DNA from 4 places in the Halioxenophilus aromaticivorans genome. Region 2 is predicted to be linked to each of the others. Evidence: predicted binding sites of a transcription regulator. Region 2 holds the regulator's gene; each other region holds the start of a gene.
What was found. The regulator sigma-54, encoded in region 2, starts transcription at its own class of promoters, with help from an activator protein. The targets are predictions, from matches to a motif close to GTTGGCACGNNNNTNGNNT.
Positions count from the first base shown of each region.

Region 1: a site for sigma-54 is predicted at 2,539-2,557, ahead of ACGHM3_RS00880 (diacylglycerol kinase family protein). Genes of this name have one in related genera too.
Region 3: a site for sigma-54 is predicted at 1,750-1,768, ahead of flgB (flagellar basal body rod protein FlgB). Genes of this name have one in related genera too.
Region 4: a site for sigma-54 is predicted at 1,927-1,945, ahead of fliE (flagellar hook-basal body complex protein FliE). Genes of this name have one in related genera too.

Region 1 covers NZ_AP031496.1:194,575-199,065, reverse strand. Annotated here, with positions in the region: gene ACGHM3_RS00885 (amidase) at 1-606, shown strand, start outside; gene ACGHM3_RS00880 (diacylglycerol kinase family protein) at 675-2,309, opposite strand; gene ACGHM3_RS00875 (N-acetylglutaminylglutamine amidotransferase) at 3,388-4,491, shown strand, end outside.
Region 2 covers NZ_AP031496.1:4,184,050-4,188,540, forward strand. Annotated here, with positions in the region: gene lptB (LPS export ABC transporter ATP-binding protein) at 1-500, shown strand, start outside; gene ACGHM3_RS17955 (RNA polymerase factor sigma-54) at 793-2,451, shown strand; gene hpf (ribosome hibernation-promoting factor, HPF/YfiA family) at 2,692-2,982, shown strand; gene ACGHM3_RS17965 (PTS sugar transporter subunit IIA) at 2,979-3,437, shown strand; gene rapZ (RNase adapter RapZ) at 3,453-4,313, shown strand; gene ACGHM3_RS17975 (HPr family phosphocarrier protein) at 4,341-4,491, shown strand, end outside.
Region 3 covers NZ_AP031496.1:2,161,132-2,165,622, reverse strand. Annotated here, with positions in the region: gene flgE (flagellar hook protein FlgE) at 1-65, opposite strand, end outside; gene ACGHM3_RS09405 (flagellar hook assembly protein FlgD) at 119-832, opposite strand; gene flgC (flagellar basal body rod protein FlgC) at 862-1,302, opposite strand; gene flgB (flagellar basal body rod protein FlgB) at 1,305-1,709, opposite strand; gene ACGHM3_RS09390 (CPXCG motif-containing cysteine-rich protein) at 2,086-2,283, opposite strand; gene ACGHM3_RS09385 (MoxR family ATPase) at 2,367-3,308, shown strand; gene ACGHM3_RS09380 (VWA domain-containing protein) at 3,301-4,491, shown strand, end outside.
Region 4 covers NZ_AP031496.1:2,205,605-2,210,095, forward strand. Annotated here, with positions in the region: gene ACGHM3_RS09570 (sigma-54 dependent transcriptional regulator) at 1-1,282, shown strand, start outside; gene ACGHM3_RS09575 (PA3496 family putative envelope integrity protein) at 1,481-1,678, shown strand; gene fliE (flagellar hook-basal body complex protein FliE) at 2,147-2,518, shown strand; gene fliF (flagellar basal-body MS-ring/collar protein FliF) at 2,540-4,249, shown strand; gene fliG (flagellar motor switch protein FliG) at 4,242-4,491, shown strand, end outside.

The sequences.
Region 1 (4,491 bases), 2.0 Mb from region 2:
GCAGGCGCAGTGCTCATCGACGACTTAAGCCTCCCTCATCAAGCGGATATTGGCGAGCCCGAATTCACCGTATTACTGCACGATTTTAAACACGATATTAATCGCTACCTTGGCCTGCGGCCTAACCTGAAAGTAAGTAACCTGGCTGAGCTGATTGCGTTTAATGAACGGCACGCCCGCAAAGAGTTGGCGTATTTTGACCAGAGCATTTTTATTAAAGCAGAACAAACATCGGGCGTAAGCCATAGCGATTACACCAATGCGCTGGAAAAATCTCGTCACTACGCCGGCAGCGCCGGTATTGATGCTTTAATGCAAGAACACGGCCTGGATGCGTTGGTAGCACCGGCATACACGCCTGCGTTTTTAATTGACCCGGTGTTTGGTGACAGCTTTGGTTACGGTAATTCGTCGCCGGCGGCGGTGTCTGGCTACCCATCCATCACCGTACCGGCCGGGTTTGATCACCATTTACCGGTAGGTATTGTGTTAATGGCTAGCCAGTGGCAAGACGGGGAACTGATTGGCATGGCCTACGCTTTTGAGCAACAGCACCAGGCTTACAAGCCGCCGGGCTTCCTGCCGACGCTGCAAATAGACCGATAAACCGATAAACCGATAAACCGATAAACCGATAAACCGATAAACCGATAAACCGATAAACGCTTAGTAAACTACAAATCGTCTGCCGTGGTGATAATGCGCAGTGACTTGGGAAAAGTATTTATCTCCAAGGGCAAATCGTTATAGATTTCGCCATCGATAACGTAATCATCTGCATTGCCCACTGCGATAACAATTTTACTGGCCTGCTCGTGCACCACTTGTTCGGTATTGGAAATCACGTCCTCGCCGGAGGCGGATCGTAAACCCGAGACAGCAAGCCCCAATAATTTTTTGGCATTATCGGTTACGTCACAACCCGGCTTTAAATAGGTAACATCCAATAGGCCATCGTTATACACCGGCAAGCCACCCCCCTGGGCCAGTACCGAGGTAAAGGGTGCGAGGTTGGCCACCACCAAGCTTGCGGTTTCAATTTTTTGCGCGGCGCCGTCGTCCAGGGTTAGGGTAACGTCCAGCAGATTGTTTTCGTTGATCGCTTCCCACAGTCCTTGCAAATAGGCCAACTGGCCTAGCGCATCTTTATCGACCTGCTCACTGTGCGCAATCATATGTTGTTCAAAACCTATCGCAGCCATTAACAACATGGGCTTGCCATTACATTGGGCGGTATCGATTTCAATACTATGGCCTTCAATAATAGCATCACACGCTGTGTCGATACTGGCCTCCAAAACTCCAAACAACGTTTTGGCCACCGCATTGGCGGTACCCAAAGGTATAACACCAAACACGATATCGGTGCCAATTAACTGTTCCGCCACGGCCGTTAAGGTACCGTCGCCGCCACAGGCAACCACTATCCCAATACGGTTTTGCTTTGCCTCCTGCACCCAATCCTTGGCACTTTTATTTTCTGTAAGTAAGCATTCTTTAACGGTAAAAAATTTACCTAATCGATCCAGAGCATATTGACCCTGGTTGAGCCACTTTCCGCCGCCGGACTTTGGGTTAGCGATAACATACAAGGTACTGCGCACCACCAGCTGATCGGCATCTCGGCACTTTCTCAGGTAGCGCAGCTGACGCCGATTAAGCCGTGCTTTACGTCGGATATTTTGCACTTTATCAATTGCAGCTGGAATATTCTCTTTGGGGTTGGTCGCCAACAGAAACGCCAACACCAAGAGCACCGAGCGGCCACGCCCCAGTGCGCAATGCACTAACACGTTGTGACCCTGGCGCTGCTGGTGATCAATCCAGTGCAGGGCTTTCATCAGTTGTGTTTGCGATGGCACGGCGTGATCAAGGATTGGAATATTTAGATATTCGATTTGGCTTGCGCGAGCCTCCGCATTGAGAGCATCGAACTCAGCGGTCACATCCAAAATTGCGCCAATGTTTTGCGAATCTAACAAAGACAGCTCACTGCCGGAAACCCGAGCGCCAACATACAATCTGTTGGCGATTTGCTGGATGGCAGGGTCTTTATCGGAGCGTTTTCTTATTGTGTTGTAGGCCGCCGCGCCCAGTAAGAAAGGGATAAATACCCAGCGCGACCACAGCGGTATAGTGCCATCACTGCGTTTACGAAAAACACCGGGCTTATTGAGTGCATAGGCAATGCCTACCGCTAAGAGCGATAAACCGATCCAGACAAGGGGAATTTGTAGCCAAACACTGGGGACCAACGCAGCGATTAATCCCACTAGGGCGCTGCTTACTAAATAAATTATCGCATGCATATTATTTCAGGCTGTACTCGAACGGATTCCGATTGGATAGCGTTTATCGCGATAACAGTAGTTTTAGCGTTTCGCGCAGGCGGCCACGGTTTGATTTTCACTTTTGGTCAATTCTTTGATTCCTGGCAAGCTTGTTCACCCGCCTCTCAATCTTTTGCGTATGATCACCGGATCTAGCACTTACGCCGAAAACTCGCGGACCGAAACCTAGGGATCAAAACCGGTGGACAAGCGATAAGTGTGCCATGGGATCTGCGCTGAGGAATTTTCCTTGCCCTAACCGTAATCTACGATCGATAATGTTGACACTTTCTCGAAAGTAAGTGCTGTGGCAACAAACACATTACTCAAGTAAGGAGAATCCTGACTAACCGATTGGGTTACTGTGAATCTTTACGCCGCAAGTATCGCCCTCTTTCTAACTAACCCACTCTTTACAGCCCTCTCTAGGCTCTCTCTCGCCCATTACACCGCTGCTGGCTCTCTCCCCTAACTTGACGCCTAAACCAACTTTTGCTCAGCCACCTCTGTAAGATGGATTTCGTTCTTTGAAAAATTTACAAAACTGCCCTGCGATTCAGAGCTTAAAAAGCTAGCAAGTCCACGCTGGGGTGAATTCCTGCCAAGTGATTCCTGATATGGAATGCCCAATCTGTTACACTGACATACTGATTCAATATGAAAGAGCTGCATTGACTGTCACACCCAAGGTAGCCTTGGGGCGAGCCTTCCCGGGGAAGACAGTACTCGGGGATTAAACGCAAGAATACCGTGCAGCCTAGTCATATTCACAGCACCAAGGCAACGACGCTTCGGTGCGTTTTCAAAGGTCCAAATGAGGTTGCACTAGAAGGCTGCCCACTGCAGAGCAAAACGCCGCGCATTATTCCACAGCAGATAGGCCAGAGCAGATAGGCTTCCGCCCGAATAATCGCGAGCATAGCGGTAATACAGTTTTAGTATTGTGATGCGGTTTAATATTTGCAGACCGCCCCCGGCTCTAGCTCCTGGCGCGTTACAAGCAGTACTCAGCGCCGAGATCACTCGTTATTTCAATAAACAAGGCTTAGATTAAACTATGTGCGGTATTTGCGGCGAAATTCAATTTTCCAACAACCCTCCATCGGTGAGTGCGGTAGAGCGTATGGCTCAAACTTTAGTGCCGCGTGGTCCCGATGCAGGAGGTGTGTTTGCACAGGGAAACATGGCTTTTGGCCATCGCCGCCTTAAAATTATTGATTTGTCCGACCACGCCCAACAACCCATGCACGACCCAGCGTTGGGGCTAACCTTGGCCTTCAACGGTTGCATATACAACTACCAGATCCTGCGCAAAGAACTGGAAGCCCTGGGTTACTCGTTTTTCTCCACAGGGGATTCCGAAGTCATACTAAAGGCCTACCACGCCTGGGGTATCGACTGTGTGAAACGTTTCAATGGCATGTTCGCCTTCGCTATTCACCATCGGGACACCGGCAAAATAGTGTTAGCCAGAGACCGTTTTGGCATCAAACCGCTGTACGTTGCCGAAGTGAATGGCGGCTTGCGTTTCGCCTCCTCACTGCCCGCCATTTTAGCCAGCGGCGGAATAGACACCGACATAGACCCGATAGCGTTACACCACTATATGCAGTGGCACGCAGTGGTACCACCGCCGTATACCCTACTAAAAGGTGTTCGCAAATTACCGCCGGCAACGGTGCGAGAAATTCAACCCAACGGTGATAGCAAAGATACCCAGTACTGGTCGCTGGCCATGGGTCCCATGGGTGACGACGACCAAAAAACCGAAGCCGATTGGCAGGAAGAATTGCTCACAACCCTGCGCACATCGGTGGCAAGACGATCCATTGCTGACGTACCGGTGGGTGTTCTGCTCTCCGGTGGTTTGGACTCCAGTTTAATCGTGGGATTACTGGCCGAACTTGGCCAAACCGACTTGCATACGTTTTCAGTCGGGTTTGAGGCCGCCGGCGGTGAGCACGGCGACGAATTTAAATATTCCGATATCATTGCCCAACATTACGCCACCGACCACCACCAAATTAGAGTGCCTTCTAGCCGGCTGCTAGAAACCCTGCCACAAACCTTCAAAGCCATGTCTGAGCCCATGGTCAGCTACGATAACGTGGGTTTCTTTTTGCTGTCCCACGAAGTATCAAAGCACTTAAAGGTGGTACAA
Region 2 (4,491 bases):
CACGCAAGGGGCTGGGCTACCTACCGCAAGAAGCATCGATTTTTCGTAAGCTCAGCGTACGTGATAATCTCCTGGCGATTTTAGAGACACGGGCCGACCTCAACAAACAGCAGCGACTGGACAAATGCCAGCAACTGCTGGAGGAATTCCACGTCACCCATGTGCAAGACAGCCCGGGCATGGCCCTGTCTGGTGGTGAGCGCCGGCGTGTAGAAATCGCTCGCGCCCTGGCGGCGGAGCCGCGCTTTATCTTATTGGACGAGCCCTTTGCAGGGGTCGACCCGATATCGGTGTCTGATATCAAAAACATTATTGAACATCTGCGCAGCCGCGGTATCGGCGTGTTAATCACCGACCACAATGTGCGCGAAACCCTGGATATCTGCGAAAAGGCGTATATCGTCGGCGGCGGACAAATCATTGCCGAGGGTAAACCCCAAGAGGTACTGGCCAACCAATTGGTGCGTGATACCTACCTGGGGGATAAATTTCACCTTTAACGAAGCAAATTGCCCTGCCCCTTTACGCGAGGCCAATTATGCGCGACTATACCGGGGTAGCGCCCTTTTCTAGTGCGCCCAAAGCCGCCTAACAGGCACCTTTCTCCCGGTGGATTGATCCGCCAAATCTCCTTATATTTTCTTCACACAAAACACATAATTTTTAGGCATAAAAATTGCTTAAATTTGTTGCGCGTTCACCGGTTTCGGTACTACACTGCCAAGACGGCAGCGGAAAGTCCCTGCCCAGATTTTTATTTGGCGTACCAACACCGGATCGATTAGCCGCATTATGAAGCAGTCTCTACAGCTTAAGCTCGGTCAACAGCTCACCATGACCCCCCAACTGCAACAGGCCATTCGCCTATTGCAGCTTTCCACGCTCGACCTACAGCAAGAAATTCAAGAAGCGCTGGAATCCAACCCCATGTTGGAAATGACAGAGGGTGAAGATCAATCCGGCAGCGACGGTGACAGCAAAGACAGCGGCGAAGCCAACTCAGAAGGCGCCAACACCACTGAAGCCACTGCTGCGGAAAACACAAGCGACGACAACAACACAGAAACCGCCAGCGATAGCAACGACGATTGGCAGGACAACATCCCCGACGACCTACCCGTCGACACCAATTGGGACGATATCTACCAAGGCAGTGGCCCCTCCAGCTCCGGCAGCGTCGGCCCAGAGCGCGATGACAGCTACTTTGATAGCCAAATTGACAACTCGGAGACACTGCAAGAGCATCTGCTCTGGCAACTGAATTTAACCCCCATGTCAGATCAAGATCGCAGCATCGCCATGAACATTATCGATGCCGTGGCGCCCAGTGGCTTGTTAACCTCCACCATTGAAGAGATTTACCTCGGTTTGATCGGCCAATCCAGCCCATCTGAAGCCGAAACGACAGAAGCGGATAAAGAGGATGCGCTATCGGCAGACAGTGAAACGTTTGAGGATGGCGACACCGCTACCGAAGCCGAAACTGTGGTATCTAGCGCTACCGACTTAGACGACGAAGATAGCCTGAGCATTGAGGAAGTACTGGCCGTACAGCATCGTTTGCAGCTGTTTGACCCTATTGGCTCGTGCAGTGAAGACCTGGGCCAATGCCTTTTGGTGCAGCTGAATCAGTTCCCGGCGGATACCCCGGCGTTGAATTCCGCCAAGCTGGTAGTACGTGAACACCTGGCACAATTGGGAAACCGCGACTATAAACAAATTATGCGCCGCGGCCGGATGAAAGAGCCTGAATTGAAGCAGGCTATTTTGCTGATTCAGCAATTGACTCCCCACCCCGGTGAATTGATTGGCAGTAGCGAGACCACCTATATAGTGCCGGATGTATTTGTCAGCAAAAAGGACGATCGTTGGAGCGTAGAGCTGAACCCAGAGATCGCGCCCAAAATTCGCATTAACAACAGTTACGCAAACTTGGTTAAGCGCGCGGATAGCAGCGACGACAACACCTTCCTTCGAGACAACTTGCAAGAGGCACGTTGGTTTTTGAAAAGCCTGCAAAGCCGTAACGAAACTTTGCTGAAAGTGGCGAGCTGTATCGTTGACAAGCAGCGCGGCTTCCTTGACCATGGCCCTGAAGCGATGAAGCCATTGGTTCTGCACGATATTGCCGAAGACGTCGGCATGCACGAATCGACCATTTCTCGAGTCACTACACAAAAGTATATGCATACACCCCAAGGCATATTTGAGCTGAAATATTTCTTTTCTAGCCACGTCAGTACCGACGGCGGCGGCGAATGCTCCTCTACGGCCATCCGCGCCATTATCAAAAAGCTGGTTGCCGCGGAAGACCCGAAAAAACCGCTCAGCGACAGTAAAATCACCAACTTATTATCGGATCAGGGTATTCAGGTGGCGCGCCGTACCATCGCCAAATACCGAGAATCTCTGGGCATTGCTGCGTCTAACGAACGCAAGCGCCTGGTGTAAATATCAGCAATTAGCACGGCAAACAGTCAGGGATGTAATTTACCCCTGCCAGGCACTAAAAAACTGGAATTTTTAGTGCCAACGAAACTCACAATAACAACAGAGAAAAATCAAGAACAACAGCGAAGTAACAGGTTTTCACCGCGCCGGATCGCCGACGTGGTGGCAAAGGCGGCCCAGCCGCCAAAAAACCAACCGGCCCAACATCTGCAAGGGCCAAATCGACAAAGAGGAAACGCAATGCAAATCACTATTAGCGGGCATCACGTCGAACTAACCGACTCAATTAAAGATTATGTAAACAACAAGCTGTCCCGCCTCGATAAACACCACGGCCAGATAACCAACACCAACGTCACCCTCTCAGTTGAAAAAATGCGGCAAAAAGCCGAAGCTAACATCCACGTGAGCGGTAGAGACTTCTTCGCCAACTGTGAATCCGAAGATCTATACGCTGCCATTGACGGCCTAACCGACAAATTAGACCGACAGCTACTCAAACACAAAGAGAAAATCAGTAGTCATCGATGACCACCAAACTGTCTTCCATTTTAGCTCCAAGCCGTGTCGTATGCGGCTTGGACGGCGTTAGCAAAAAGCGCGCACTGCAAACCATAGCCAATCACATTGCCGAAGACCTACCGGTATTGGATGCCGAAGAGCTGTTCCGCCGTCTTATGGCCCGTGAGCGATTAGGCTCTACCGGTATAGGCCAAGGTATCGCCATACCCCACTGCCGTTTAGAGAACTGCTCCGGTACCTTAGGGGCCTTTTTCAAGCTCAGCGACAAACTCGACTTCGATGCCATAGACGATGCACCGGTGGACTGTATTTTTGCCCTGCTGGTACCTGAAGAAGCTGACGATTCACACCTACAAACATTGGCCGCCATCGCGCGGACCTTCTCCAACCCCGATTTGATGCAACGCATTCGTCAGTGCGACGATAGCGAAACACTCTACCAAACATTGATTAGCGCCGACTAACAACGGGGATACCACATGCAACTTGTCATCATCAGTGGTCGCTCTGGCTCCGGTATTAGCAGCGCCCTGAGGGTGCTCGAGGATGCTGGCATGACCTGCATAGACAACCTGCCCGTGGCTCTGCTGAGCCACTTGGTAGATACCACCGATGATACTGAGCTGCGCTGTGCGGTGACCCTGGATGCGCGCAGCAACCTGGGCCAACTGGCCAATTTCCCAGCACTGTACCAACAATTAAAAAGCCAGTGCCAATCGGTACAGGTGATCTTTCTCGATTCTCGGGACGACATTCTGCTCAGACGCTTCAGCGAAACGCGACGCAAGCATCCTTTAACCAGCGTTGATGTGGGCCTTAAAGATGCCATCATCCAGGAATCCGAACTGCTGACTCCGGTGGTGGACCACGCCGACTTAGTAATCGACACCAGCAATTTAAGCCTACACGCACTGCGCGACTTGATTCGCAAAGCGGTGACCGGCGCCGAGCACATGGACCTGGCTGTGCAATTTCAGTCTTTTGGGTTTAAGCGCGGCGTGCCCGCCGAAGCGGATTTAATTTTTGACGCCCGTTGCCTGCCTAACCCCTATTGGGTGCCAGAGCTAAGAGCCTGTAGCGGCAACGACGACAAAGTGATCGAGTTTTTAAGTCAAGAACCGCTGGTGGCAGAGATGCTAGACGACATAAAAACCTATGTACGCAAATGGCTACCCCACTACGCGGCCTCTAATCGCAGTTATATCACCGTGGCAGTGGGCTGCACCGGCGGCCAGCACCGCTCGGTTTACCTATGCAATCAATTAGCAAAACAATTTCGGGAGGAACCCAGTAACCCACTGCAAACCGACGTACTTGTGCGTCATCGAGACCTGCACTGATGCCCAACCGATAACTATAAGAGCGCTATGCTGCAAGAAACCCTCACCATCATCAACAGCCGCGGCCTTCACGCCCGCGCTGCGACCAAACTGGTCAAAACCGCACTCACTTTCGACTCAGATATTCATATAGAGTTTGATGGTAAAACCGCCGACTGCAAAAGTGTCATGTCCATAC
Region 3 (4,491 bases), 2.0 Mb from region 2:
TTACCGGTTACTTCGAGATCCATAGCGGCAGCTCGAATGCCACTGAGTGCAACGTTAAACGGCATGAGAACGCTCCTCGTACTTACCTGTCCTAGGCGTGAATAATTCCAGCATTACGTTAGTTGAATTGGATAACTTCATCGAAATCGAAGGCCCCTACTCCGGCCAAATTCAACGTTAATTCGCCATCGCTGCCCACGGTAACACTGTTAACATTGGCGCTAAGCGCGGTGTCTAATTGCGTGGTTTCCCCATCCAAGGCAGCAGTAACAATAAACGAGTATTCACCCGATTCAATGCTGTCTTGGCTGGATTGCCAATCAATTAACTCACCGTTTACTTCTGCGTAAGCCCCGTCCCAACGAAATACCATTTCACCGGCGGGCTGTGCTCCAACAGGAATGGTATCTACCAACGAACCACTGCTGTCATAAATATCGATATTAAGGTTGCCAGTACTGGCTGGCACATCCACACTGCCGGAGACAATTCCCTCGGGTGCGAGCAAAGTCTTGTTGGTTGGCACCGTCACAGAGGTGCCAACCAAGGATGACGCTTGCAATGCCTGGTTCGATAAAAATGAACCGGTAAAGTCCTCAAAAGAATTGCTCAACTGATCCAGAGATTCAACCTGAGTAAACTGCGCCAGCTGGGCCACAAACTCACTATTTTCCTGCGGCGATAAAGGGTCTTGGTGCTGCAGCTGTGTTGTTAACAACTGCAGGAATACGTCACGTCCTAGCTCGTCGCTGTTGGAACCGGCGTCAGCCTCTTTCTGTCGACTTTGTACTGAGTACGCCGATAGTGCTGAATCAACATTGTTAACGGACATAATTTAACCTTCTCGCTACAGTCAGGCGCTTATTGGCCCAAGGTCAGCACGCGCTGCATCATGGATTTAGCGGAGTTCATGACTTCAACGTTCATCTGATACGCTTTCGACGCTGAAATCATGTTAGTCATTTCTTCCACGGCATTAACATTGGGATAAAATACATAGCCTTCTTCGTTGGCCAGTGGATGATTTGGTTCATAGCGCTCTTGTAAGGGCGAATCGGACTCGACAATACCCAACACCTGAACGCCCTGCGCCTCACCTTTTCCGTCTCCCACAGTGTCGAAGGACAACTGTTGTACTTGCTGTTGTATGGCAGAAAATACCGGGTGCCTGGCGCGGTAGGTTTCATCAATACTGGATGCCGCGGATTCGGCATTGGCGAGGTTACTGGCGGTGGTATTTAAGCGCACGGTGTTTGCGCTCATGGCGCTACCGGCGGTGTCAAATATTTTAGCTAGAGACATAATTACTCACCTCGAATCGCGGATAAAAGCCCGGAGAACTTACTTTTCAAAAACAAAAAGCTGGCCTCAAATGCGAGCGCGTTTTCCATATATTGGGCGTGCTCCACATGCTCTTCTACTGTATTGCCATCAATGGAGGGCTGCGTGGGCGTGCGATACATCAACTCGCCATTATCGACAACCTCGGCACCACCTGGCGTGTGTTTTTGAGATGTCACATTCATGTTTAAGCCCTGCGGACCGTCGAACTGTGATTGTTCAAACACTCGCTGAAAATCCATGTCGCGGGCTTTGAATCCAGGAGTTTCGGCATTCGCCAAATTATTCGCCAACAAGCTGGCTCGCTCTGTGCGAGCTTTAAGCGCGGTTGGGTGAACTCCCAGTGCTGTTTCAAAATTAATAGCCACGAACAAAATCTCGTCGAATATTTGATGGTTACTAGTCACTAAGCGAAGGCTATGCCAACTTCAAAAAACGGCCAAATAACCACGGTTTCAGCCCGATTTATGGAAATTTTTGAGTTATTCCGACTTATAACGGCAAGCCATTGCCGCTGATTACCGGCTAACGGCAAATAACGGTTGCCGCCCTACGGCAATTCATCGTAAGGCGGAATCCAGCGTCAAAAATTTATCGGTGGTTATTTAGTGGCGCTTGGGCAGGTGGCGAGGGGCATGCGGCAAGGGCTACGCAAGCAAGGCAAAAGGAATGCAGCGCACAATGGCTGCTAGGCGCGTGCAGATATGGGCGAGAGAATCTTATGCACCGGTGAAGCCTATCAATCTAAAAAGTATCATCTTCGGTGCGCACATTAACCAGGGGCTCTCCTGATTCATCAAGCTGTAGATGAAATACGATAGGCCGACAACAGACCTGGCAATCTTCTATATATTCCTGCCAGGCCTCGGAGCTGTCCAGTAAAACGGAAATGTGTTCGCCGCAGTACGGACAAGCGATCATCTCTTCAGACAGTGGATTCATCTGCCTCTCCTTATATACAATAGGTAGTATTCACTCTCTTTGGGTCGTTAGGATCCTACCGCTAAGATAGCAATAAGTAGACTATGAAAACACCGCAGCAATCACCCACCGAATTACAGGCCAACTTACAAGATCTAGGTTATATAAGCGATAGCTCAATCGCCACAACCCTGTTTTTAGCCATGGAATTGCACAAGCCACTATTAGTAGAAGGGCCTCCCGGCGTGGGTAAAACCGAACTGGCTAAAAAGACCGCCCAGCTTCTGAAAACCGATTTGATACGCTTACAATGCTATGAAGGATTAGACGAATCTAAAGCACTGTACGAATGGAAATACGGTAAACAGCTGCTCTACACCCAAATTCTAAAAGATCAGCTAGCCGGCATAGTAGACACCAGCCAGGGCCTAACGACGGCGCTCAGCCAGTTGCAATCGTTCAATGACGTCTTTTATTCTGAAGACTTCCTGCAGCCGAGGCCATTACTCAGCGCCTTACAGATGGATCACCCTGCGGTGCTACTCATCGATGAAATAGACAAGGCCGACCAGGAGTTTGAAGCCTTTTTACTAGAACTTCTCAGCGAATACCAAGTAACCATACCTGAACTGGGCACCATAAAAGCCAACCGTGAACCGGTGGTGATTTTAACCAGCAACAACACCCGAGAGCTGAGCGACGCGTTAAAGAGACGCTGCTTACACCTATATATCCCCTTTCCCACCGCTAACCAGGAAGCCAGTATTATTGCCTCCCAACTGCCAGAAATATCTGAAGAGTTACTTAACAAAGTGGTTCTGTTTGTCGAGCAACTGCGAGCAAGGCCGATGAAAAAGTTACCCGCTATAAGCGAATCCATAGATTGGGCGCGCGCCCTGGTCTTATTAAATGTGGCTCGACTGGACAAGCATTGGGTTGAAGAAACGTTAAACGTGCTACTGAAATTTGAGGATGACATCCAGCTCATTAAACCGGATATTGAAGCTATTTTAAGCGATTTAGACACGAGCCTGATTCGTGGATAAAGCACTTCTGTCGTTCGTACAGTCGCTGAGACACCACGGAATACCCGTTTCTGCCAATGAAACCATAATCGCACTTAAAGCCTGTGGGCTAATAGGCTTTGAACATCGCCATCAAATAAAGGCTGCGCTGTGCGCTACCCTGGCCAAAAGTGAAACCCACGCTCGGCAAACCGCAGATCTATTTGAAGCGTTTTTCACAACCGGTGCAATCAGAGATAATATTGATTTACCCACACTACGCACTCAGCAAACTAGTATATCAAACGCTTTCCCGGTTCCGATTGCCCAATCTGAATTGGGCCAACTGCTGACATCCGCTAACCCAAACCTAAGCTTAGCCATAGCCAATGCAGCCCAGCAGGTAAATACGCAGGAAATGACGTTATTTTTGCAAATTAACCGTGTTAGCCGGCAGATTCTCATCGCCATGGGCGATAGAGCCCTGGTAAGAGAAATTGCGCAGCTAAGAAACGAAAACAGCGAATGTGACACTGCACATCACCTAGAAGAAAAACGGCAACAATTACTGCAATTGATAACCGCATTCGTGGGCCAACAGTATCAGCTATTTGGTAAAAATAGCGTATCAAGTCTTCAGTTCAACCGGCTACAAAAACAAAAGCTCACCACCATGGAAGATCACGAACAGATACTACTGCGCACGTTGATTCTGAAAGTTGCTAAAAAACTGGCCAGCCAGCATAGCCGAAAGAAGAAAATGCATCGCAAAGGCCAACTGGACGTAAAAAAAACGATTACGTCGAATATCGCCTACGGTGGACTACCCTACAAGACCCATTGGAAATCCACCAAGAAGGAAAAACCAAAAGTACACGCGCTCTGTGATGTTAGCGGCTCAATTGCCAAAACATCTAAGTTTTTTCTACTCTTTGTACATGCGCTGCAGTCCGTTCTACCCAATGTGCGGTCGTTTGTATTCACCAATCACACCACGGAAGTCACTAATCTATTTGCGACGACTAACAGTACCGAGGCCATTGCCATGACTGTGGACAAGTTATCCCATGGTTCTACCGACTATGGTCAGGCCCTACTCGACTATAACGACATTGCCGGTCACTCGGTTGACCATCGGACCCATGTCATCATACTGGGTGATGCTCGCAATAATTACGACAGCAGCAATGCCGAAATTTGGCGGACAGTTTACCGAAAGTCTCTA
Region 4 (4,491 bases), 2.0 Mb from region 2:
TGTCCATATGTTGGTGTCGGATGTGAATATGCCGGTAATGGATGGTTATCAATTGCTCGGCCACATGCGCAGCGATTACCCACACATTCCGGTTTTACTAATGACTGCCTATGGCACGATTAATCAGTCGGTAAGAGCTATCCAGGACGGGGCGGTGGATTATCTGGTTAAGCCCTTCGAGCCGCAGGTGCTTACCGAGCTGGTGTGCCGATTCACGGCAGGTCGTTGCTCATCTGCGCCCAATGAGCCGGTGGCTGCGGCTCCCTCAAGCCGGGAATTGTTGGCACTGGCCAGGCGTGTCGCGCGCAGCGATTCCACGGCGCTAATCCTAGGCGAGTCCGGAACCGGTAAAGAAGTACTGGCTCGTTTTGTACACGATAACTCCAGCCGGGCTGATAAACCCTTTGTCGCCATTAACTGCGCCGCCATTCCAGAATCGATGTTGGAATCCATTCTGTTTGGCCACGAAAAAGGCGCCTACACCGGCGCTCACAGTGCGGCACCGGGCAAGTTTGAACAGGCCAACGGCGGCACCTTATTGTTGGATGAGATTTCTGAAATGGACATTGGCTTGCAAGCTAAGTTATTGCGGGTGCTGCAAGAAAAAGAAGTAGAGCGTTTAGGTGGCCGTAAAACCATTGCCCTAGATGTACGTGTTATTGCCACCTCAAACCGATCCATGTTGGAAGAGGTGAGGGCAGGCCGATTCCGTGAGGATTTGTACTACCGTCTAAGTGTGTTGCCGCTGCAGTGGCAACCACTGCGCCATCGGCCGGAAGATATTGTGCCGCTAGCGCAACAGCTGCTCACTAAACACGCCCGCAAGCAGCATCGCTCAGGTGTGACTTTAACCGAAAGCGCCCAGGCCGCGCTGGTGCGCCACCCTTGGCCTGGCAACGTGCGTGAATTGGACAACGTTATGCAGCGATCGCTGATTTTGCAGGAAGGCTATACCATTTCTGAGCAAGATCTTGGGCTGGATATTCTGTCCGGCGATACAACTCACGTGTCCGTTGAAAATAGTGCCAATAATTCGTCTTTGGTGCCGCGGCCGGAAACTGAACCGGCAAGTCAAAGCTTGGATACAACCGCTGGTCTGGCTTCGGGATTATTAGGCCAGGATTTAAAACAGCGCGAGTTTGAAGTGATCGTAAGCACTATCCGCCAACAAAAAGGCAGCCGTAAACTGGCGGCAGAAGCCCTGGGTATTAGCCCGCGTACACTGCGTTACAAAATTGCCCGATTCCGCGACGCGGGGTTAATGGTAGAAGATCGTTTATAAACGGTTTTAGTGTCACAATCCTGTCACCTCAAACACGAAAAATACGCTTGACCGCGTTGGTCTTCAACGGTAACTTCGCGAATGTTGACCGTTGGCCAATTCAGTCTTGGTGGGGGGTTGTCTAGTGGTACACCAGCCAAGCTGTAGCCGCGGTGATTCTTGCAAGCGACTTAACAAATAGTTGTAGAGGACGGGATTATGCGTGACCAGCTAACAAATGATGGAATAGACTCCGATGCCGTTTTGTCATCGGGGGTTGGCGACGACGTAGAAGCTTTTGCGGAAAAGAATCAACAGCTTGATGCTCGTAGGCGATTGGAAGATGCCTTGGAAGAGCGCAGATTAAGCAGAGAGATTCAAGAGTTTGAGTTTGATCTAGACGATTTTGAAGACTAACTTCCAATTCGTAATAGCGTTAAATTACGGCTAACCACTGAAACCGGCTGGCAGGCTTGTTTTGCCAGCCCGGCCCCCGGCGTGGCGATTTCGCCTTTACGCGTTCTTTTTTATTATCAAAAATTTTCCCAATACAGTGACTAGTAGTACTTAGAAGTAGTCACTAGTAGTAGTCACTAGAAGTAGTTCTCCGCCCTTACTGAGAAATAACTGCGAACGTTAATGGCTTGGCAAACCGGTCCTCGGCCGGCGGCAAGTTCTCGGCTTGCCACGCGGCAACTTTTAAAGGGCACATTCTTGCCGCTGGCAAACTCTGGCCCATTTTGTGCTCTGTATATAAAAGAGCATAAGCAGTGGCGGTTTTCTGACGTTTTAATGTCTCCAGCATATAAGCGTCAAACAAATCTACCGCACTTTGCTTATAGATCCGCGTACCAATAACGCCAGGGTATCACAGAGGAATTTCCGGTGAACGTCAGTAACCGTCCAGACATTAACCAGCTACTGCTGAACATGCGCGACATCAAGTCCCAGGTACAGGCTCCCAGCCAGTCGCCTGCTGCTTTGGATGTGGCCGATGGGATTAGCCGCCCTGGTTTAAATGTTCAAGATACCACACCGGCGTTTGGCGAATTGTTTAACAAGGCCATAGATAACGTTAATGGCCTCCAGCAAAACGCATCTGCGTTATCGTCGGCCTACGCGCGCGGCGATGAATCGGTAGACATTACTGATGTAATGATCGCTTCTGAAAAATCCAGAGTGGGTTTTCAGGCTACAGTCCAGGTGCGCAATAAGGTGATTGAAGCCTACCAAGACATCATGAATATGCCCATATAACCGGTGGATCGACGTTAGATTATGGCAACAAGTGCGGCATTAGATGAGTCGGCAGCCGCGAGCGATACCAGCGAGCGCAAAACCGGCGGCAACAATTTAATCGACGGATTTAATAATTTAAATCTGATTCGTCAGGCTGGTTTAATGGTGGGCTTGGCCGCCAGTGTCGCCGTGGGATTTGCAGTAGTTTTGTGGACTCAAACCGAGGACTACCGCCCGCTGTACGGAAGTCTTGACCGGCTGGATTCATCCGAAGTTGCGCAGATTCTCGAATACAATGAAATTGAATTTAAAGTAGACCCTTCTACCAGCGCACTGTTGGTCGCTTCTGATCAACTGCACAAAGCGCGGTTAAAGCTGGCGGAAGCCGGCATTCCCGGCGAATCCTCCTCAGGCTTCGAATTACTGGATCAAGAGCAGCCCTTGGGAACCAGCCAATTTATGGAGGGCGCTCGTTACCAACGCAGCCTTGAAGGGGAACTGGCTCGCACCATTACCAGCATTAACAGTGTGCGATCTACCCGCGTGCACTTGGCCATTCCTAAGCAATCTGCGTTTGTACGCAACGCGCGCAAACCTTCGGCATCGGTGTTTTTAGAATTATTTCCTGGTCGTAATTTACAGCCAGAACAAGTTAAGGCCATTGCCAATTTAGTCGCCTCTAGTATCCCAGAATTAATGCTGGAAGATGTCACAGTGGTGGACCAAAAGGGCAACCTGTTGTCCACCGGTGATGAAATGCTGGCCTTGGCCGAAGCTGCCCGGCAACGTGATTTTACCCGCAAAATGGAAAGCGATTTAATTACTCGCATTAACAGTATTTTAAATCCAATCGTGGGCGACGGTAATTATCGCGCAGAAGTCAGCGCCGATGTGGACTTCACAGAAGTAGAACAGGCGGATGAAATCTATAACCCAGATTTGGGCGCTGTACGCAGTGAACAAACCTTAGATGAACAACGTATTGGTTCAGATACCGTAGCGGGCATTCCAGGAGCATTAACCAATCAACCTCCGGGCGCCGCTGCCGCGCCAGAAGAAGCTGCGCCAGAAGGCGAGGGTGGTGCTAACGCGCCGCCATCCAATACTCGTAAACAGGCCACGCGTAATTACGAGCTGGATCGCACGGTGAGTTACACCAAACATCAGATTGGCCGCCTACAGCGGTTGTCGGTGGCCGTGGTGGTGGATGATAAAAAGTCTGTTAACCCAGAAACCGGTGAGATTGTTCGCACGCCCTGGAGCGCGGAAGAGCTGGAACGCATTACCATTTTAGTGCGCGACAGTATCGGTTTTTCCGCGGCTCGGGGGGACAGCGTTAATATTTTAAACAGCGCGTTTACAGGTATCCGTGAAGTAGAGTCCTACGAAATCCCCATTTGGCAACAGCCTTGGTTCCAAAGCATTATTAAACAGTTGGTTGGCTTGTTAATTATCGTTGCCTTGCTGCTAGGCTTGTTGCGGCCGGTTCTAAAAAGCCTTGCCGCGGCTGGCGTGAAAGTGAAACAGGACGAGGAGGCACGTGAGCTGGCCGCATTGGAAGCCTCTGGCTTAGATGGTTTCGACGGCTTGTCCGATGATGCCGTTACCCTCAGCGGCGGCGACGCCCTGGCACTGCCAAGCCCCGAAGAAAGTTATGAACAACAGCTCAATGCCATACGCGGCATGATCGCCGAAGACGCCGGTCGGGTAGCGTTGGTAATCAAAGGTTGGATTAACGAAGATGGCTGACGATAACAACGCCAATGGGCAAGGCGGCCAAGCCGCTTCTACCCGGCCCAAATTGGAACAGGCCGCCATGCTGCTTATGTCCTTGGGGGAGGCCGACGCTGCAGAAATTTTAAAGCACTTGGGGCCGAAAGAGGTTCAGCGCTTAGGTACCGCTATGACCCAATTATCCAACGTACAACAAATGGAAGTTGAGGCGGTGTTGTCGGGCTTTTTAAACGAAGTTAGAACCCTCACCGGTCTGG